DNA from 3 places in the Fructobacillus tropaeoli genome. Region 1 is predicted to be linked to each of the others. Evidence: riboswitches for the same ligand, from Rfam matches in the RefSeq annotation. Region 1 holds a riboswitch; each other region holds the start of a gene.

Region 1 (7,486 bases):
TGCAAGGCGGGCAAATCAGAATTGGTGCCATTTCATCGGTCTGCATCGCCTGGCTCCCAACCATCATTCGGCGCTTTTCTAAAAAGTACCCACAGGTTGAAATCACCTTGATTCAGGGTTCCTTCGCCGAAATCGAACAGGCCCTATCACTGGGAAAAATTGACCTTGGCTTCTCGGCCCTACCAACCATTAGCCGTTTGGATGCACTGCCCCTCATCGATGATGAAATCAAGTGCATTACCCCGGCTGATTTCACCCCCAAAAATGGCGTTTCAATTAGCCAAGACGACCTAGAGGACCGCCACTTTATCTTGCAACGGTCCGATTACGATTCCGATACCAAGGCTGCTCTGGACGAACTCCAAGTCAAGCCCCAAGCCATCAACTACTCAATTGATGACCAGTCCATTCTGGCCATGGTCGAAGCCGGCTTAGGCTGGGGCATCCTGCCGGACTTAGCACTCACAAAACTTTCCGGCGAAGTCGAAGCCTATCCCTTCGAACATCCCTATTACCGCCACCTTGGCCTCGTGATTAACCCCTCCTCGGCTAAAGACCCCTTTGTGAAAGCCATGCAAAAAGAAATCCTTTCCTACTTGAAAAAAGGCTAAAAAAAAACGGCAAATTCGTCAAGATAACGAATTTGTCGTTTTTTAATATCAGCTTGTTGCGCTTCTCGTTAGTAACGAGAAAAGAACAAGATTACTTGCAGGGCAATCAAAATCAAAACAATCAATACCCAGCCTGATTTTGCCATTGGATAATCCCGGTAAGCCGACCGTGAGGCCCCTTCCTGGAAACCGTGTGAAGTCATGGCCATGGCTAGGTTCTTCGACCACTTAATGGCATGAACCAAAGCCTTAAAGTACAGCGTTGGCTGCCACCACCGTAACACTTCACCACGCATCATCCCCGCCGCTTGAATCGACGAGAAGGCCTGCTTAAACCGCGGCATAAAGTTTAGTGCACCCAAAATTCCGTAGGTAAAGGTCGCCGACATCTTCAGGTTTTGGCGCAGTGAGGCCAAGAGGACGTACGGTGTCATCCCCATTGTCAACCAAGCCCCAATAAAGATAAAGACGAGAACTCGACTCCCCATCACCAAACCAAAATGCAAGTTTTCTGCCGCCGTTCCCTGACCATACAGGTAAAAGGACCAGAACGAACCCAAAACCGGAATGATAGCGATGGCCACGTAGAGACCAATCTTCTTAAGGGGTTGGCGCCGGATCAGCAATAGCAAAAAGGCAACCGAAAAGAGGACAACGTTTAGCGTTACTGATTTGGTCAACGAAATTTCCAACGAGATCGCCAAGGCCAAAATCATCCGTTGTGTGGCGTTCATCATACGAGCACCTCCTCTTGGTAGGCCATCGCCGTTTGTTCATAGCGCAAGTGACGGTCAACAATGTTGACCAGGTCCCTTGTTTGGTGAGAAACAACCAAAATGGTCAATCCGAGCGCCTGTTGGCAGGTCTGAATCAGGTTCAAAACGACTGCCACCGACTGCTCATCCAAGCCCGCCAGCGGTTCATCTAAGAACAGCACTTGTGGTGCCATGATTAGCATCAACAGCAATTGCAATTTCTTCTGCTGGCCACCCGAAAGCGTGTAAACCGACCGGTCACCCAATCCCGTCAAATGCAGGTCGGACAACCACTGGTTCAAGACCTCTTTTGTCCAGAAATCAGCGTGGTGGCTCTTGGCCATCACCTGGTCAAGTTCCTCATCAACCGTGATGTTTAAGAACTGGTCGGATGCTGACTGGAACAGCAGACCGACCTGGCCAAAGTAGAGACGCGGTTTCCAGGCGTGAACTTCTTGGTCCTGGTAGGTCAAAGAACCCTCATAGCGGTGGAGTCGTGCCAGCGTCTTCAGAACGGAAGACTTGCCGACACCATTTGGACCGGTCAGCAAGGTAATCCCCTTAGCAAAGATTTGCAAGATATCCTGGTCTAAGACCAACCGTTCTCCGTTTTGAATCCGCAGGTTATCAAAGCGATAGGCAGTATCTTGTGCTTGGTCGCTGAAAGCGACCGGCTTTAAGGTTACCGTCTGCTTTTGATAATCATATTGGCTCCAATCATTTTCAGGAACCAACACCAAGGCCTTTTCTTTTAGCTGATAAAACTGGCTGATTTTATCGAAATATCCGGCCGGGTCGTGGTCGGAAACAAGAATGCCGTAGCCCTCCTGGCTCAACTGTTGGAGCAAAACCTGGAGGTCTTCTCGCGATTGGCTATCGACAGAAGCAAACGGTTCATCCAGCAACAGATAGTCGGCCCCCAGGGCCAACACTTCCGCCAAAGCAACCTTTTGCATTTCCCCACCGGACAAAGTCACAAAGGACCGGTCGATAAAATCAGTCAGACCAACCTTTTCCAATGCCCAGGCCGTCTTTTGATCAATTTCGTCCTTATCCAATTCGAGGTTTTCCAGTGCAAAAATAAATTCTTCCCGCACCGTTGGCATGGCAAACTGGTCATCGGGATTTTGAAAGAGCAAAGCCACGCGCTTGGCTCTTTCATTCGCCTTCAGTGTGGCAATCGCCGCTTGATCAATTTCAATTTCACCACTAACCTGACCACCATATTGGGGGTAAAGACCCGCTAAAGCCTTTAACAGAGTTGATTTTCCTGACCCGGAAGGCCCCATTAACAGGGTCAGGGTCTTTTTTTCAAGCGTTAAATTTAAATCATCAATGATGGCTTGGTCACGATAAGCCACCGTGAGGTTTCTGGCAGTTATTGCCATTTTTTGTCCTCCTTATTCGTGGGACAACAACTTTGACCGATCCAACAACTTGGCAATCAAGTGTACCAAGACACCTGAGAAGAAGAAGATTGATAGGTAACGAACGATGAACAAAGCGACTAACAAGCCCAACTTGTAGTGGATATAACCTGACTTAAAGAGGTCCCAACCAAAGGTAACAACTGTTCCAGTCAAAGTTGACAACCAAAGACCAGCAAACCAGTTCTTATAACCCGTCAAGGCGAAACCAAGTTCAGAACCGATTCCTTGGATAAAGCCTGACAAGAGCGTTCCAACTCCATAAGAACCACCCAAGAACATTTCACCGGCAGCCCCGAGCATTTCCCCGATAAAGCCTGCACCAACCTTCTTTAAGATGTAAGAAGCCAATGGTCCGGCCATCATCCATACACCAAGCGTGATTTCATTCGTAAAGGCTTGCAACCCAATCACGGCCAAGCCACTGTTAACGATTTGGTAAACCGGATCCATAATCCAGTAAATGACCGAGAAGATAATCCCAATCAAAGCCAGCAAAATCACGTTTTGTAGCGTCCACTTTTGTTTCATTATTCTCTCCTTTGCGTCCAGGGAAACAAGAAGGCATGAAAAAACCACTCGCCTGGGCAGAGTCCAACACGGGTGGTCATAAAAAACTTGTGTGGATCTTCCTTCGTCGGTCTTAGCCTAACAGGTTCAATGGGTTTAATTCTCAACCAAAATGGTACCCCAGATCGCTATATTCAAATTTACTACTTTATTAGCTTACACTGTCTCTGGCCTTTATGCAAGGGCTTTCAAATAAAAAAGCACTCGGTTTAGTGCCCGAGTGCTTGAAAAAGCTGATTTTTACTTGTTTGCCTTGGCAACGGCAGCCATGGCAACTGATGAAACATAGTTGACTGGTTGACCGAAGTTTGGCTGGAAGAAGAAGTCCGTCATTGACAATTGATCAATTGTCATGCCGTTTTCGATTGCCAATGAAACCACGTTGGCAGCTTGTGAAATGTCATGCTTTGACAAGAAGGCAGCACCAACAATGCGGCGAGTACCCTTTTCCCAAGTCAATGAAGCCTTAACAGGCGTTGTTGACAACATGAAATCAGGACGGTAGTCTTCTGAAATTGTCACAGAATCTGCTTCAACACCCTTACGAGCTGCTGATTGAACAGTCAAACCAGTTGAAGCGTAAGCCATTTCGTACAATTCAACAGCTGATGTTGCTTGTGTACCTTGGTAAGCCATCGTTGGTTCTGCAATGTTCTTACCAACCAAGATTCCTTGACGAACAGCATTGGTTGCCAATGGAATGTAGTCATCCTTTTGTGTTGGGTTGTAGAAGACGGTTGCTGAATCACCGGCAGCAAAGACATCCTTGACAGAAGTTTCCATGAACTTGTTAACCTTGATGGCGCCGTTTGGCAACATATCAACTTGGTCACGGAACATCGCAGTGTTTGGCAAGAAACCGATACCCAAGATGGCAATGTCAGCTTCGTAAGTACCCTTATCAGTAGTAACCTTGATACCATCAGCAGTGTCTTCAAATCCTGAAACCATCTGACCAAGCGCTAACTTAACACCATGGTCTTCATAGGCCTTTTGGAAAACAGATGAGAATTCAGGCGCTGTGTTGTTGGCCAACACGCGGTCCAAACCATCAATCAAGGTGACTTCCTTATCGTTAACTGACAATTGTTCTGCCAATTCGGCACCGATATAACCGGCACCAATAACGATAATCCGCTTGACCTTTTCAGTCACTTCCTTCAAGGCGTTGGCGTTATCCCAAGTCTTTGAATCAAAGACCTTGTCAGAATCGATTCCTGGGATACGAGGCTTGATAGCGCGTGAACCAGTAGTAATGACAATCTTATCGAAAGTTTCTTCTGACTGGGCACCAGAAACCAAGTCCTTGATGTTCAAAGTCTTTGCTTCCAAGTCTGCAGCTTCAACAAGCGTTTGCATGTGCATTGAAATGCCCTGCTTAGCCATTGAATCTGGCGTTTCATAAAACATCTTGTCAGTTGATGAAACATTGTCACCAATCCAAAGGGCGATTCCACATGACAAGAAAGAAACTGTTTGATTCTTTTCAAACACGTGTACCTCAGCGTCTGGGTGGTCTGCCTTAATCTGCTTAGCGGCAAACACGCCGGCGTGCGTCGAACCAATTACTGCAACTTTCATTAAAAGTGCCTCCTAATATATAGCTATGTGAAAATTGTAATTAAAGTTTACCAATAAAACAGCGTTCTGTCAATCACTTATCCAACAGTTTTCAAAAAAGTATCAAATAAAACAAAGGGACAAATAAAGTCGTTCTAATTTATCGAAAATTCGTTTTTCCTCTCTAAATCAGACATCTTTACCAGTTATCAAACGATTTCAGCGTTCTATTCTAAACGATTCTCCGCCTGACGCATGTGGCTTTCGTAATGGTCAATTTTGTACAGTAAATGATCGTGGGCGGCTTGGATTTGATTAATTCGTTCCTGCATCTCTTCTGCTTGTTCTAGCAATAAAGCTTTCCGCGCAGGAATTGTCCGGTCATCATCCTCCAGCACCATGCCAATATATTCACGCAATCGTTCGATGGAAACACCCGCGTGGCGCATCGTTTTGGCAAATTTCAATTGATTAATGTTGCGCTCGGTGAAATCGCGCAACTGATTTTCCTTGCGGGGCACCGGCATGATGACCCCAATTCGTTCATAATAGCGAATCGTATCATTTGACAATCCAGTCGCCTTTGCAGCTTCTTTAATATTCATTTTTGCACCTTTCGTACAACAAAAACGGCCACAACCACAAAAGCCATTCCCGTAAAGAAAGCCATTGTTGCTACTTGGCCATGGTAGTTCCCCGCCGTTGCCACAATCAAAGAAAGACCGATTGGGCCACCAATTTGATGGGCCGTATTCGTCAACCCTGAGGCAATACCAGCCAGTTCGTCAGGCGCTTGATACAGACCGGCTGACGTCACTGGCGCCAGGACCAGGCCCTGCCCAATGCCAATCACCACCATTGGCAAGGCAAAAGCCAACCAATAGCCCAAAGAAACCGCCGACACGGCCGTCCAAAACAAACCAAGGAACAGCAATCCCTCCCCGACTAGCAAGATCAACTGGTTGCCAAAACGAGCAGTCAGCCTTCCTAGGGACAACGATACCATAAATTGGACTAATGTTAAGGGGAGAAAGGCTAACCCGGATTGTAACGCCGTTAAATGATAACTGGCTTGCCAAAGCTGGGGTAAAAAGAACCAATATGGGAGCATCGCGATCATAAAGAGCATGCGGGCCACGTAGGCACCTGCACGAACTCGGTTATGAAACAAAGCCAAAGGCAACATTGGCTGTTTTTTCCGGCTTTCAAAGCCGATAAAGCAGGCTAAAACAATAACGGCCAATAAAATCAGTAGCCACTGGTTACTCGTTAAGCCATCAATCAAGGCTGCTAATCCGATGACCGACAGAATAGCACCAATATAGTCAATTTTTGTCTTTAATCCCGCTTTATTCGGAACAAAGCGAATTGTCAAACAGAACAGTAATGCCGTCAGCGGCACGTTAATCAAAAAACCGGCTTCCCAAGAAAATAAAGTTGTGAGGCCACCACCAATTAACAGCCCCAGGCTGGCACCAATCCCGGCTGTAACACCATAGTAAGCGATTGCCCGTTCACGCATTTGCCCTTGGTAATTATCCATCATCAAGGCCAAGGTGGTCGGCGCAATAATCGAAGAACCAATTCCCTGAATAGCCCGCAGTGTAATCACGAGGGCTGCGTTATCCGACAAGCCAATCAGCAATGAGCTCAGTCCAAAAATTGTGAGCCCAATTAAGAAAATCCGTTTACGTCCCAGCAAATCCGAAAGCCTGCTCGATAATAATAAAAAACCACCAAAGGTTAATGTATAGGCATTGGAAACCCACGACAAGGTGGAAGAAGAAAGGTCTAGGCTTTGACCAATCTCAGTTGCACTGGTAAAAATAATGGAATTATCCATCAAAATTAAAAAGTAAGCGAGTAAGGTGATCGGCAGGACCATCCCAAATCGTTGTTTTGTCATTCTTATCTCCTTTATCTTGGTTTCTTTTCAAAACCAAGCATTGCGTTTTCAGGTCAGTGATCATTAAACACCCTGGAGTGAACTCCAAGTCAAGAAAAAGAACAAGAAAAAAACAGCCTTTTTAAAAGACTGTTTTTCAGCATTTGTCCCCTTGCTATTCCGTTAAAAACTGCTTGAGGACCTTGTTGACATTCTGATTTTCATGCAGCTTCGAATGTTGCGCATTTTTACCAGTAAATAACTTTTCCTGGTAAGTACTTGGCTGACGGACAAAGTACTTCAATGACTTCGACGCATTATTCGTGACGGTCGAGTCCGACTCTTCTTTGCCCATGCTATTGCCGTAGATATTCAACACTTTGGTCTGATTATTCTCGTAATATTGCTCCAAACCAGCTAATGCGACCTTTTTAAAATCAGCTTCGGACTGGCTGGCAGGATCTGCCAAGTTCAAATTTGATTTTGGCCTTGGGCTATCCTTCAAAAAGTTAAAGGGACCAGCAATCGCAATTTGCCGTTTCACAACTGGCAATTGATCACTTTGCTGCACATGATTTTTCAAGTAAAAAGCGATGGCCAAATTTCCCATTGAATGGCCAATCAGGTTCACTGACTGAATCCCCTGATCATGCAAATCTTCCATAATCTTGGTGACCC
Region 2 (7,486 bases), on a different contig from region 1:
TTTACCTTTCTCTTTGCTCAAAAGTACCATCAAGCAATGAAGTATGTGGCCCCAGTTCGTCGCGGTTTAGGCATCCGGACTATCTTTAACGTCTTGGGACCATTGGCCAATCCAGCCGAACCCAAGCAAATGGTTTTGGGCGTTTATGACGGGGCATTGTTGGAACCGATGGCTCAGGTCTTGCACCAGCTCGGTGTCCAGTCGGCCAACATTTTGTATGGAACGGATGGTCTCGATGAAGCTTCCATTTCGGCGCCAACCAAGTTAGTGCAATTGCGGGGTGACAATATTCAGTTCCAAACGATTACTCCTGAGGAATTCGGTTTGAAGCGGGCAACCAAAGAAGAAATTGTTGGTGGAACGGCGCAGGAGAATGCGGCCATTACCCGGGCTATCTTGTCTGGTGAGGAACGGGGGGCCAAGCGCGATATCGTGGTCTTAAATGCAGCCATTGGCCTGAATGCCGTCAACCCAACCATTACGATTAAAGAGGGTGTGAAATTAGCCCAGGAGGCCCTCGATGATGGTCGGGTAGCCGATTTGCTGGCAACCTTAACCGCTGCGGAGGCTGTTGAATGATTCTAGATGACTTAGTGGTCGCCACCAAAAGCCGGCTAGTAAAAGAAAAAGAAGCGGTGCAGGTAGCTGATTTGAAAGTGCAGGCAGAAGCCTTGCCTGTGGCTGACCCGCAGGACGTTTATGACCGTTTTTTAGCATCGGGGATTCACGTGATTGCCGAGGTTAAGAAAGCCTCGCCTTCCAAGGGCGTGATTGCAGCTGATTTTCCTTATCAAGAAATTGCCCGAACCTACGATCAAGCCGGTGCAACGGCCATTTCGGTCTTAACCGAGCCAGATTACTTTTTGGGCAAATTAGATTATTTGGCCGAGATTGCGCCAGCGGTGACCCGTCCCGTTTTACGGAAAGACTTTGTTATCGACCCCTATATGATCTATCAGGCAAAGGTCGCGGGCGCAAAAATCATTCTGTTGATTGTGGCGATTTTGTCACCAGAGGACTTGCAAGCCTATTTGAACCTGGCTGAAAGCCTGGGACTGGCGGTGTTAGTCGAGGCACATGACGAGGATGAAATCAGTCAAGCACTGGCCGTCGGCGCCAAGATGATTGGGGTTAATAACCGCAATTTAAAGGACTTTACCGTTTCCTTTGACAATAGCCAACGACTCTTTGATTTGGTGCCCGATTCTGTTGCCTTTATTGCCGAAAGTGGCGTGAAAAAGCCGGCAGATATTGCCCACCTGCAATCCTTAGGAATCAATGGTGTGCTCATCGGGGAAGCCCTGATGAAAGCGGCTGATCCAAAGGCTTTTATTGAAGCAGGATTGGGGGAGCTGGCCCATGACCAAGATTAAAATTTGTGGCTTGATGACTAAGGAAGAGGCCTTGATGGCCAACGAGGCGCGCCCTGATTTGGCGGGAGTGGTCTTTGCTCCTGGTCGCCACCAGGTCACGGCAGAGGAAGCTTTAGTAGTGCGCAAGGCGCTGGATGAGCGGATTCCATTGGTCGGTGTTTTCGTTGCTGAACCGGTCGAAACGATTTTGAAATTAGTTGAAACGGGAACGATTCAAATGATTCAGCTGCATGGCCAGCGGCCAATCGCCGAGGCCCGGCAGTTGCAGTCGGCCGGCGTGCCGATTATCCAAGCCCTGGTCGGGGATGATGCCATTGATCAGGCTAAGGACTGGCAAAATCAGCTTCGGCTCCGTCGCTCACAAGAGCAGGATGGCGGTTTGGAAAAGCGTCAAGATAGTAATTTCCCTTTAGCCAATTTTAATGGTGGTTCGGACGAAAAGGCAGACAGTGATTCGGCTTTAGCTGATTTTAATGGCGGCTTGGCCGAACACCCAGACGGGGATCTTGACCTAGTTGATTTTTTAATGGTTGATGCTGGTGCCGGATCCGGCCAACGATTAGATTGGCAACGGTTAGTTGGTTTAGCACCGACTCACTTGTTTGTGGCCGGTGGGATTCAACCCGATAATCTAAGTGATTTATTGCAGCTTTATCAGCCTGCTTTCGTTGATGTGAGTTCTGGGGCGGAAACAAAGGGACATAAAGATTTAAACAAGATGGTGGCACTGGTAGCCATTGCCCATCAAGAGGAGAGAAAGTAATGGAAACAGAATACAAGACAAAGAAACAGGCCGGTCGGTTCTTAGAGTATGGTGGCCAATATGTACCGGAAACCTTGATGAATGAGTTGAATAAGATGGCCGATGTTTACCAGGAAGCGAAGGCTGACCCTGATTTTCAGGCGGAATTGGCTGACCTACTGGCTAATTATGCTAACCGACCATCGCTGTTGTACTATGCTAAAAACATGACGGAAGACCTTGGTGGTGCTCAAATTTATTTCAAACGCGAGGACTTGAACCACACGGGAGCTCATAAGATTAACAACGTGATTGGCCAGGCATTGCTAGCCAAGCGGATGGGCAAGAAACGCTTGATTGCCGAAACCGGTGCCGGTCAACACGGGGTGGCCACGGCAACGATTGCCGCCTTGTTTGGCCTGGAATGTGAAGTCTTTATGGGAAAGGAAGACACGGACCGTCAGCGTTTGAATGTCTATCGGATGGAGCTCCTTGGGGCCAAGGTTCATGCCGTGACTTCCGGATCAATGGTCTTAAAGGATGCCATTAATGCCGCTCTGCAGGACTTTGCGGCCCGACCTGAGGACACGTTTTATGTGATGGGCTCGGCAACCGGCCCTCATCCTTATCCGGAGATGGTGCGTGACTTTCAAAGTGTCATTAGCCAGGAATCCAAGCAACAAATTCAGGACCAATTGGGACGCTTACCCGATAAGGTTATTGCCTGTGTCGGTGGTGGTTCCAATGCCATTGGTAGTTTTGCCCACTATATCGACCATCCTGAGGTGGACTTGATTGGGGTGGAAGCGGCCGGCAAGGGCGTTGATACTGATTTGACGGCGGCGACCATTGAAAAGGGCCGGTTGGGTGTCTTTCACGGCATGAAGTCGCTCTTTTTGCAAAATGACAGTGGCCAAATTAATCCGGTTTATTCGATTTCGGCTGGGTTAGATTATCCAGGAGTTGGGCCAGAACACGCCGCCTTGGCAGCCGAACACCGGGCCCAATATGTTGGTATCACCGATGATGAGGCCGTGGCTGCCTTTGAGTACATTGCCAAGCAAGAGGGCATTATTGCTGCCATCGAAAGCTGCCATGCCGTGGCCTACGTGCAAAAATTAGCGCCAACATTGCCAAAAGACCAGGTCATTGTCTGCACATTATCTGGCCGAGGCGACAAGGATGTGGCCGCGATTGCCAAGTATCGGGGGGTTGAAATTCATGAGTAAAATTAGTCAGACCTTTAAAAACCATAAAAACTTTATTGCCTTTGTCACCGCTAATGATCCAGACATGGAAACAACTGTTAAAAATGTTGTGGCCTTGGCTGAAGGCGGGGCCGACGTGGTTGAAATTGGGATTCCTTTTTCCGACCCAGTCGCCGATGGTCCCGTTATTCAGGCGGCCGATTTACGGGCGCTGCGTGACCCTGATTTGCCGATTGAATCGATTTTTGCAGCTGTAAAGGAAATTCGACGGCAAACAGCAGTGCCGTTGGTCTTCTTGGTCTATCTAAACGTTGTCCTCCAGTACGGCTATGAGCGTTTTACTGCCGACTGTGAAAAATTCGGTGTTGATGGCCTGATTATCCCCGATTTGCCCTATGAAGAACGAGGGGAATCGGCTCCCTTTACTGACAAGCACGGCTTGGATTTGATTCCGTTGATTACGGTGACGTCTGGTGAGCGCATTTCAATGATTGCCAAAGAAGCGACCGGCTTTATCTATCTGGTTTCTTCTTTGGGGGTGACGGGTACTCGCGAGTCCTTTGCTTCTAATTTAGCGGAGGTTGTTGGGCAAATTGAGGCGGTCACGGATGTACCGGTGGCCATTGGCTTTGGTGTCCATACTGCCGACCAGGCACGGACAATGGCGGAATTGGCCGATGGGGTCATTATTGGGTCCGCCTGTGTCCAGATTGTGGCTGACAATGGTCAAGAGGCACCGGCAAAGTTACAGGCATACGCCGAGGAAATCCGTGCTGCCGTTGATGACGTAACGGTCGAAGAGGCTTAACGGTCGAAGAGGCTTAACGGATTAGTCAAAAGCAAGTACCCCTGCTAACACCTAAACCGGCTTTGTGAGTGACTTTAAAGTTAATGGTGTTGCTGAGTGGCTTTGCTTACTTTTGGTTGGTTCGTCTATTGCCTTTTGTCGTTAGTGGGCTAGATTCGAATTTTTTGGATTAATAGTGCATTATATTTGTTCTAATTTTAAATTTCATGCTATACTGAAAAAAATTAATTAATTCGCAAGGGGAGCATCACGCTGAGATTAGACAGAAATGTCTTAGACCCTATGTACCTGATCTGGTTAATACCAGCGTAGGAATGCAACTAATATCGTTAACAAGGGTCATTTTTTAAGGGCTTTTTGGTTGAGGTTGAATTCATCATGAATTCAACCTTTTTCTTTTGCTGGTAAAGACTGTTCAGGGTGGATTGATGAATTAAATTTTAGGAGAGAAAAAATGATTCAACAGAACCATCAGCAGCAAGAAAGTTCCCCGGAAGAGGTACCATTAAGCACCGGTCAGATCCTATTGATTAGTATTCAACATATCTTTGTTTCCAATGTCTGGCTGGACCCGATTTTTGTTGCCTCAGCTGCGGGCCTCTCGTTAGCCCTGTCGACGAACTTGATCAGTGCTATTTTTTTGGCATCTGGTCTCGTGACGATTTTGCAGGCTTCAAAATTAGCGCGGCTGCCGATTGTGCAAGGACCCTCAGCGGCCTTTGACGCCTTAATGATTAGCGCTGGTAAAACTGGGGGCTTGCCAGCCGCCGGTGGCGCCGTCTTTCTCAGTGGCTTTATTGTTTTGCTGATGTCGTTATTTGGCTGGGTTCATCGCTTAGCCAAGAAGCTGACACCTGCGATTACCGGGACCATTATTTTTTTGGTCGGCGTTTCGCTTTCAAGTTTTACAATGTCGGAATTATTAGGGGGTACGCCCGGAACAAAAGGCTTCGCAGCACCGAATGTTTTGCTGGTGGCCGTGGTGACCACTTTGATTGTTGTCTTGGGATCGTTGTTTGGCCGCGGTTACTGGCGTAAGTTTTCCTTTTTGTTGGCCCTGGTAGTCGGCAATCTTTTGGCGGCCAGCTTGGGGATGATTGACCTGTCAGGCGTCAAAAGCCAACCGCTCTTTGGCTTACCACGGTTGTTCCCATATGGACTATTTCGTTTTAATTGGGATATTTTCTTGACCTTCTTCATCGCTTATTTAGTGGCGGTGGTTGAAGCTTTGGGTGTTTATGAAGCATCCGCCGATGTTACCAAAGAAGAATTAAGCTCAAAGCGTATTAGCCGTGGCATTGCTGGTGAAGCGGGTGGTTCAATGCTTTCCTCTTTGATTGGTGGTTTCCCAACAACCGCTTTTGCCCAAAACTTAGGGGTGATGAAGTTGACGGGGGTTCATTCTCGTAAGCCAATTCTATTGGCCGGGGGATTGCTGATTTTACTAGGGTTCGTGCCTAAGTTTGCGGCAGTTCTGGCTTTGACTCCAGCACCAGTGATTGGTGGAATGTTTTTGCCGGCAGCGGCGACTTTGTTGACGACGGGCTTTGCAACCCTGCAGAAGGCTGATAAGAGCGAAGCAACACGGATGAGTATTGGTTTGTCTTTGTTGTTGGCCATTGCCTTGCCATCTTATGCAAAGGGCTTTTCAGGTATTTATCAGTCACTCTTTTCAAATAGTATTTTAGTTGGTGCCCTGTCGGTTGTGACTTTGCATATCCTATTAATTGTCATACCAGGATTTTTTGGAAGGGAAAAGAACCATGAGTGATTCAGTTGCAGCGATTCAAGAAGAAATTCTGAGTTTTATTGATCAGCACCAAGTCATGGACGGCCATCATGAAAGCGATGAGGATTTTAACCGGCTGGCCCTCGATTTATTTCAATATCAATTTGACCATAATTTACCCTATAAAAAATATGCGCAACAACAACGAAAAAGTCCGTTAATGGTTCATCGGTGGCAAGATATTCCACTCATGCCGATTCAGGGATACAAGAAGTTAACACTGTCGACAACACCAATTACGGCGGACGAGGCCGTTTTTATGTCGAGTGGGACAACGGATAAAAACCACCGTAGTCATAGCTACCATCCAACTTTTGCTGTTTGGAATGAATCGATGAAGGCCCCATTCAAGCAGTACGTCCTTCCAGACGTTGATCGAATCACGATTATCGGTCTTTTCTCGGATGAAGAACACTTAGCAAATTCTTCTTTGGCTCATTATGTTAGTCACGCCATTGCCGAGTTTGGTGACCAACATAGTCGAGCTTACGTCAATCAAGACGGTATCGATTACCAGGGCGTGGTCGCTGCTTTGAAGGCGGCAGAAGAGGACCAGCGTCCTGTGATGTTATTAGGGGCTAGTTTTTCCTACGTCCATCTTTTGGATTATCTAAAACAGCAGAAATTAGTCTTCCACCTGGCTGAGAAAAGTCGGATTTTTGATACTGGTGGTTTCAAGGGTCAGTCGCGTCAAGTTAGCGAAGACCAGCTGCTAGCTGATTTGGAAGGAACCTTTGGCGTCAGCCGTGATTATTATTTAAATATGTATGGCATGACGGAAATTAGTTCACAGTGCTATGACCAGAACCTGTGGCGCCTCAACCAGGGGTTGGAGCCAATTTATAGTAAGCAAACACCGGCTTGGGTTCGTGTCAGAATTTTAGATACCGATACCTTGGAACCAGTTACGCCGGGTGAAAAGGGGGTTTTGGCTTATTACGATCTTTCAAACTGGAACTCATGTTTGGGCATTTTAACAGAAGATTTAGCAGTCCAGGATGAAGCTGGCTTTACCTTGCTCGGTCGAATCGCTGGGGCGGAGTCGAAGGGGTGTTCGATTTCGATTGATCAACTACTGCAAGCCAATCAGGCATGAAAGAGGTCGTAATGGCTGAAGAAATAGAGACAACAAAAATTAACTTGTTCTTGGCACCAAACGAGAGCCAATTTGATCAATTGGAAACCTGGTCGATTTCGGTGGGTGACCAACGCTATGACTTACAGTATCCTGATTTGACGGAGGCGGAATTCAAAGCGACCATCAAGGCATTGGAAAACCATCAGCAGGCTTTTTTAAGTCAACTTTCGGTCGAACAAATCGTGACGATAATTAGTGCTGCCGCTGAAAAGTGGACGGACCCAGAATACAAAGAGCGTCAGTTGGCATTAAAGCTATTACCGGTTATCACGGGGTACAGCGAGGAAACCATTAACTTAGAAATTCGGCGCTATATGCGCCTCTTTCGTGCCAAAGAGTTGCGCCGGTTCTTAAATACGGAATTGACAAACCCAGCGATTTTGGATGCTTTTCAACCACAAGCATCCGGGAGTCTGACGAAGGCCTAT
Region 3 (7,486 bases), on a different contig from region 1:
TCAGCATGGTCCAAGTCGTAAAACAGGTACTCCGTCTTCACGTCAATAAAGAGGCCGTCGCCGAGGTTTAAAGCATTTTCATCCTCGAATTGCTTCTTTAAATAGTCATGAACCTCTTTTGGCGTGTGAACATCAAAATCAAAGTTATTATCATTCTGCTGATTTTGCTCAGCCAATGCTTGATTAACTTCTCGCTTCAGCATTGCCCGAATGATTCGACGGCGTCGTGCTAAATGGTGTGCCTTCACAATTGCAGTCAAAAACAGCAAACCAATGATAGTCAATGAAACCAAGAAAAACATTCTAACTCTCCCAAACAATTAAAAATCAGGACATTTACAGACCTGATGTTCAACTGGACCTAATAGATTTTGTACCAACCTTTTAAAACCAGATTGGTAACTGACTCCATTAGTTTAACTCTCTTGTTGTCAGTTTGTCTATCATTCTAATAACAATTTGTAGAACTTATGTTCGGCCGTAAAAATAAAACGCACAATCATTAATGGCTCGTCCCAGCAATTCCTTGCTGGTCATCGCTTTGAAGTGGGCTAGACTCTGGGTGCACAGCAAAAATTTGTTGTGCTAAGATACCTTCAAAATAGTCGGCCGGACTAACGCCCAAAACATCATTTGTAGCCTTACTTAATTCAATATCGGCAAAATTGTACCGACCCATATCCGCAAAACGAACGCCAATCACCTTGGTCTTCGTCGTTTCTTCGCGTACCTTGTATTCCTGCACAGCAGAAAAATCTTCTAGTAAGTATTTCTGGCCACGCATTTCTGAGTCACCTAAATCAAGAAACATTTGTTCATTTTTTGTATCAATAAACAGACCATCCCCCATGTTTAACGGATGAATTTTTTCCATCTGTTTCCACGCTTGGTCACGTTGTTCAGCAGGTGTTAACGCAACTGGCTGAGCGATTAGTGTTTCAACATCAGTATCATCGGCCACTGCTGGGCTGATTTCTGCAGTATTTTCAGCTTCTGCTTGATCTGACGCACTTTCATCATCAGGATGGCGCGAACCATAAATCCAAGCAGAAATCAGAATTGCCGCAATTACCAGAATAGTCAATAAGATGCCTGTCTTGTGGTCCAAAATAAAGTTCAAAATATTCAAGGCAATATAAAGCAAAATCAGATATGGCAGCATCTCAATAATTTTCATCGAAAGCCAAAAAGAAAACCATATCCCAATCAGCACAATTGCAATCAAGCCAATAATAACCATTGTTATTCCTTCTCTCTAAAAAAATTATTTGATGGCTAGCAATCAGCCGTCAGTAGTATCTACTCCTGATTTTAACGCTAATGATTCTAGTTTACCTATTACACTTTGCTTTCTTTTTTGACAAAAAAAGCAATGCCCGTCTTGGACATTGCTGAATGTACTTCAATTAATTCATTGTCAAACCGCCGTCAACCGTCACGTTTTGTGCCGTTAACCCCCGGCCCTGATCACTACTACCAAGGAAGAGAACGGCCTTGGCAACATCGCCTGGTTCCGTCACCTTTCGCAGCGGCGTTGTCTGCTTGATGTAGTCAAACACTTCTGGCGTTGTGACCGCACTGGCGTCCGTTGTTTGCAGTAGACCACCTGAAACCATATTGACGTTGATCCCAAATTCACCCAGCTCAACAGCCAAATTACGGGTAAAGCCAATCATGGCAGCCTTGGCCGTAGTGTATTCATGGTAAGCCACAACGGGATTTTGGAATAAATTAGTCCCAATATTAACCACTTGTCCAGCTTTTTGCGCCATCATTTGTGGCAAGGCACTTTGGGTCACATTAAAGGCTCCCTTCAATGTACCATCGATTTGCTCCTGATAAGAGTCCCAAGTCAAATCCTTAAAGAGCTTCTGTGCCACTGGATCAAATTTAAAGTTAATAAGGGCGTTATTCACGACCGTGTCAAGTGAGCCAAATTTAGCAACGGCTTGTTGGACCATTTGATCAACCTCGGCTCGATTCCGGACATCAGCTTGAATAGCCATAGCGCGGTCAGGTCCGATTTCTGCTACCAATTCTTCGGCCTTCTCTTGACTATGGTAATAATTAATCACTACCTGAAAGCCATCTTTCGCGAAAGTGCGTGCAATTTCCGCTCCCAAACCTCGGCTACTTCCCGTAATCAAAACTGTTTTCGACATTCCTCTACCTTTCCTTTTAGAAAGGCATCTCAACGACTGACCTTATGCCGTTTGCTGCAAATAAAAAGGTGCTTTCTTGATAGAAAGCACCACTAAAAAATTCATTAGCAATGACACTTTCCTCCGCTAGTATTAACTAGTTCAGGTTCAAAGGGTTCTTCTCAGTCAAATCGACGCCCCTAGCGTTGCTTATATTTTACCATATGAAATCAGCCGTCAACCATATTTTAGACTGATTTTAAAATCAAACATTTAACGGCTTGATCATGACTGATATGCCAGCCCAAATCCTTCAAATTTCATAAAAAATCAGCTCCTATCATTGAAAAATGTGCCGCTTTACTTACAATGAGGATAGAGAGTTGATTGAAAGAACGGAGGGAACCTATGAAAACAAAGGTCATCACCGCTAGTACTGCTAAAGGCTTTGAACAAAATTTAAATGCCGCTATCAGCAATTTAGAAGCTCAGGGTTATGAGGTGCTATCGATTTCGCCCTGGTCCCTTACCTATCGCACCATTATTTTATATAGGTAACCTGATTTTGCATGAAAGGAAGATAATCTGATGAACAATAAAAATAAAGAAAACGAAGACGAAGACCAACAGCCACGAGACACACTCTACACGCGCCCATGGTTCGTTATTATCGGAATCATCGCTGTGCTGAGCATGGTGGGTTACGTTGCCCTACTGGGTTGAACTAACTGCTACTAATACTAAATCACAGCATTTAATAATCCGCTTTAATAACATCAAATAAAACCCACCGTTCAGTAACGGTGGGTTTTATTAGTTAGTAGCTATCAACTATCTTTTTCACGAAAATAACTTTTAGTTGGCGTAACGACCGTTAATAAATGTTAATTCATTGCTATGGTTGTTTGATCCATAGGCTTTTACAAGCGCAATCACAAAATCGACAAAGGGCCAAATACCCAAAGTAATCCATGAGCCGATAAAAAGCTTGAACAGCCCTAGACCGATTTGTCCTCGAATAAAGCGGTCAACACCAAATTCACCGACCAAAAAGTTGCAAATCCAAACAAAGACATGCTTGTTTACAGTGTTAATCTTTGCGTTACCATCGTATACAGTATCCATATATTTTCCCCTTATGTTTCAAGTAATTCAATCAAAAATGTCCAACTACAATTTTATCATTAATTTTACTTTAGTTACATAGAAGATGTCGTTTTGAAGACGATATTTTCATAAAACAGATTAAAAAGATTTTGATTAATGACTAATTCGTTGACCCTAACCATATTTTTAGCGCAATCAGTTAATTCCAAATTATTTTAATTAACATTCCGAAAACCAAATATATTTAGCCAATCAAATGCGTCATCTATAATCATATTCCTTACAATTAACCGATACTGGCATATTTCCACCTTGCAATGACAAAGTAGTTGACTGATTGTTTTTCTTCCCCCACTTAAGCAGTGTATAAACCTGGTGTGAGTCAGTAAATTCAATTTCAATTGATTTTGTATCGAAATAAATAGTCAAATGCGTATCTGTTAATCCTGGTTTTCCATAGGTAATATTTTTAGTTTCAGCATTGTAAGTAGAATTATTGAAATTCCCTTTCATGCTTCTTTTGGTTCTAATCCAACCACCGTTGATGTCAAACATCAGTGTCGAAATGTTGTCATCTTGCCGAACGTCAACAACAAATACTCCTCCTGGTTGACCACCTTGTATGTCAAAATCAACCACCTTGCTGTTATCAATCGTTCTCAAATATTCTCCACCTGATGGAATATCATGATAAACATTGTAGTCATCATTTGTTGGGAAAGTGCGGTCGACCACATCACGAACGAAAAGTTGCAAAGAATAACCAGACGGTGCTGAAGCGTCTTTAACCATTTTGATATCACGAAACAAAGCACATGTCGTGCCTTTTTTCGTTTGATTTCCGTCAATGCCAATAACCTTCTCATTAGCATAAGCCCAGTTATTGACCCACGAACTAGTAATCAAAGTCTGTTCATCCACCTTGCCAAAGTTTGATCCATAATAGTCAGTCCCTAGGTCAATTCTAACTGGCAATGTCTGATCGTTTTGCTTGGTAAAGATGCCACTACTGTCAATTGAGCCAATCAAATAACTCGTTCCAGTTGTGTACCCCCAGTTATAATCATTAGCGCCAACAAATTGAACCGCGTGACGAGTGCCATCATCTGCCATCATTGTGACAACATAAGGACATTCAACGATACCGTGGTCCTTCCCATCCAAAAAGGCATCAGGGTTCCATGACGTACTGCCAATATAACTCCAGTTTTGGCCATCTGTTGATGAATAAGTACCGACTTTGTCTCCCTCAGCCATATACATCACCCATTGACCATTGTATTTCATCACATATGGATCACGAAAATCAGGATAATTATCTAAATTAGGCATAACCGCTAAATCAGATAGAGGTTGATAAGAGTGTCCATTGTCTTTTGAAATCGCCGCCCAAATTGATTGCTCACCGCAATTTACCGCACCGTAACTTGAAAAGAAAGCTACGAAATCCCCATCGGTTGTTCCAGCAATTGAGCCATCACTAATCACAACAGAACCAGTAGCAACTGAGCCCCATTTAACTGTTGGGTCTAATTTTCGTGATTTAATCGCAATATCTGAATCATTCACCCAGTGTGTCCCATCAATTGAAGTTGCATGTTGCCAATTCGAGTTCCCTATTTCATTGTTAATGCCCCAAGTTGGTTCGTTCAGATAGTAAACATGCCAAAGTCCACTACGATCTTGAAAAATTGACTGCATATCATTCATAAAACCAGCAGGATTTTCCAAGTGGTGTTCCTGGTTATAACTAGGGTCTGTCTGTGGTGTATAATTTACTGTTTTAAATGTATTAGAATCGCACATGTCTAACTCCCACTTTACTTTTAGTTACCCACTTTTAAAATGATTATTTGTTACCCATCTATTCGTTAACTAAAGATACAATGATTATTATCATGTTCAGCCAAATCCTGGATAATATCAAGGTCATTTTTGACAATTTATAACTTCGATCCCCCCTTTTTGGGGGCTTTTTTTGGGGCAAATTTGGGGCAAATTATCAAAAAAGTGTCCTATGAGGCAAATTTGGGGCAAATTTTCGACTTATTTTGAAAGACTTTGCTAGACATTAAACCGTATGAAAACGTTGATATATAGCCATTTAAAAAGAAAAAAAAGCTATACGGTGCGTGTTAGCACCGTATAGCTTGATATAGCCCCAGAGGGAGTCGAACCCTCGATTCCGCGCTGAGAACGCGACGTCTTAACCACTTGACCATGGGGCCATGGTCAACAATACTTAAATAGTTTACTAGATTATTGGCCACTAGTCAATTAGTTTTTTCGCTCTTTCTAATTAAGTCCACTATTAAAACTGCTAACAGAAAGAATAATCATTCCTTCTAATTGTTTATAAGTCTATCCAGCATATCAACCCACACCCATTCTAACCATCTTCAACTCTCGCCTTCATCAGATTCGAACCCCGAGCCAAACTGTGAGATAATGAGGATATTCGAGCAAATGCTGAGTTCTGATTTTTACGCTAACTAATAAACCGTCTGCCCTCAACCAAAGCAACGGCCGAGCACTCTTAGCTAACGCAAACAATTAAACCCTCTTCATCCATTTTGCTCATGTACGTTAGGAGCTTTATCATGATTACTCTTTCCCACCTATCAAAAGCATTCGGCGGCCACCAAGCTGTTTCCGACCTCTCCTTTACCCTCCAACCAGGTGAAGTTCTCGGACTAATCGGACAAAATGGTGCCGGCAAAACCACGACTTTTCGGATGATTTTAGACTTTATCCAGGCAGACGATGGTACCATTTCCTGGGATAACCACCCAATCGACGATCATTTGCGTCGGAAAATCGGCTTTTTACCCGAAGAACGCGGTCTCTATCAAAAGCAAACAGTTGAAGAACAGGTCGTCTACCTGGCCCAACTTCACGGCATGGAGAAAAAGGCCGCTAAGAATGCCCTCAAAGACTGGATGGACCGATTACAAGTTGTCGGCGAGCCCGGTGACTTGGTTCAGTCCCTGTCAAAAGGAAATGCCCAGAAAATCCAAATGATTATGGCGCTGATTTTCGAACCAGAATTTATCATCCTTGATGAACCTTTCTCAGGCTTAGATCCCGTCAATGCTGCCATTTTTATGGACGAAATTAAGCGTCTCAAAGCTCGCGGAGCGATGATTATTTTTTCATCGCACAATATGGACAACGTCAGCCAAATTTCAGATCAACTACTGATGCTCAAAAAAGGTCGGACTGTTCTCCAAGGCCCCGTTCAGGCCATTCGTGAGTCCTTTGGACGAACCCGCCTCTATGTTGAGGCCCCCCATTTGACGAAATCAGACTACTTGGCGATGGCCGGGGTCATTCACGCTGAACCAAAGGACGGTGGCTATATGCTGACACTTGCCTATGAAGCAGCCGGACGACAAATTTTTGAGGCGGTAACTCGCAACGGCTACATCCCCGCCTTCTCACAACAGCCACCAACCCTGGCCGAAATCTTTAAAACGGAGGTCAGCACCAATGACTAATCCCACACTCCTAGTTGCCAAACACACCTACCTTACCCGCCTGAAGAAAAAGTCCTTCTGGTGGTTAATCATTTCACCGATTCTTTTAATTGCCGCAGCCGGTCTCCTGGGTTATAGTATTAGTTACTTTTCAAACGACCAACCAGCCAAGGTAGCCATCATTGGTCCCAGTACCAGTCGTGAAGCCATTAACCAATCGGCCAGCAAGATGAACATCAAGGTCTCATCAATCACCGACGAACAATCCGCCCAATCGGCCTTGAAAAAACAGACAATCGATGGCATCCTGACCCTAAATGATGGTCAAGGCACATTAGTCACCCAGCAAAAAGCACCAAAAATTGATAAGGATCAATTACAAGCGGTCCTCAGTAAACTTTTCTTGACCACTCAGGCTGAGAATTACGGGCTGACTGCAAGACAAACCGCAGCACTGATGACGCCCTTTAGTCTCAAGACAACGGTCCAAAACCAATCAAGCCAACAGGATGCCGATAATAACCAGGCTGCAAAGGCGGCCATTTCAGTTGCTGTCACCATTATCGTCTTACTAATTGTTTCCACCTATGCTTCCTTAATCGGTAATGAAATTGCCAACGAGAAGTCATCACGAATTATGGAAACCCTGCTAGCGGCCTCATCAGCCCAGGCGCAATACTTTGGCAAGCTCCTTGGTATCACCGGTCTCTTGGTCACCCAGCTCCTTTCCTATGTCGTCCTAGGGATAGGAGCCAACCTCTT

Evidence for each region. Region 1 has a riboswitch for thiamine pyrophosphate ahead of FT12353_RS02645 (ECF transporter S component). Riboswitches for the same ligand answer to the same signal wherever they lie in the genome.
Region 2: linked by a shared signal. The riboswitch ahead of FT12353_RS07240 (solute carrier family 23 protein) and the one ahead of FT12353_RS02645 (ECF transporter S component) in region 1 are both predicted to bind thiamine pyrophosphate.
Region 3: linked by a shared signal. The riboswitch ahead of FT12353_RS07120 (3-oxoacyl-ACP reductase) and the one ahead of FT12353_RS02645 (ECF transporter S component) in region 1 are both predicted to bind thiamine pyrophosphate.

What each region holds. Positions count from the first base shown of each region.
Region 1 is NZ_BOJU01000002.1:108,709-116,194, forward strand. Features, by position in the region: gene FT12353_RS02630 (LysR family transcriptional regulator) at 1-611, shown strand, start outside; gene FT12353_RS02635 (energy-coupling factor transporter transmembrane component T family protein) at 680-1,348, opposite strand; gene FT12353_RS02640 (ATP-binding cassette domain-containing protein) at 1,345-2,754, opposite strand; gene FT12353_RS02645 (ECF transporter S component) at 2,767-3,324, opposite strand; TPP riboswitch at 3,406-3,496, opposite strand; gene FT12353_RS02650 (FAD-dependent oxidoreductase) at 3,604-4,944, opposite strand; gene FT12353_RS02655 (MerR family transcriptional regulator) at 5,151-5,528, opposite strand; gene FT12353_RS02660 (MFS transporter) at 5,525-6,829, opposite strand; gene FT12353_RS02665 (alpha/beta hydrolase) at 6,984-7,486, opposite strand, start outside.
Region 2 is NZ_BOJU01000005.1:42,001-49,486, forward strand. Features, by position in the region: gene trpD (anthranilate phosphoribosyltransferase) at 1-579, shown strand, start outside; gene trpC (indole-3-glycerol phosphate synthase TrpC) at 576-1,373, shown strand; gene FT12353_RS07225 (phosphoribosylanthranilate isomerase) at 1,360-2,136, shown strand; gene trpB (tryptophan synthase subunit beta) at 2,136-3,344, shown strand; gene trpA (tryptophan synthase subunit alpha) at 3,337-4,131, shown strand; TPP riboswitch at 4,360-4,463, shown strand; gene FT12353_RS07240 (solute carrier family 23 protein) at 4,586-5,902, shown strand; gene FT12353_RS07245 (LuxE/PaaK family acyltransferase) at 5,895-7,016, shown strand; gene FT12353_RS07250 (acyl-CoA reductase) at 7,028-7,486, shown strand, end outside.
Region 3 is NZ_BOJU01000005.1:14,349-21,834, reverse strand. Features, by position in the region: gene FT12353_RS07130 (hypothetical protein) at 1-302, opposite strand, end outside; gene FT12353_RS07125 (ABC transporter permease family protein) at 503-1,240, opposite strand; gene FT12353_RS07120 (3-oxoacyl-ACP reductase) at 1,407-2,162, opposite strand; TPP riboswitch at 2,264-2,353, opposite strand; gene FT12353_RS07115 (hypothetical protein) at 2,550-2,699, shown strand; gene FT12353_RS07110 (NINE protein) at 2,997-3,266, opposite strand; gene FT12353_RS07105 (glycoside hydrolase family protein) at 3,510-5,054, opposite strand; tRNA gene FT12353_RS07100 (tRNA-Glu) at 5,405-5,476, opposite strand; gene FT12353_RS07095 (ABC transporter ATP-binding protein) at 5,849-6,745, shown strand; gene FT12353_RS07090 (ABC transporter permease) at 6,738-7,486, shown strand, end outside.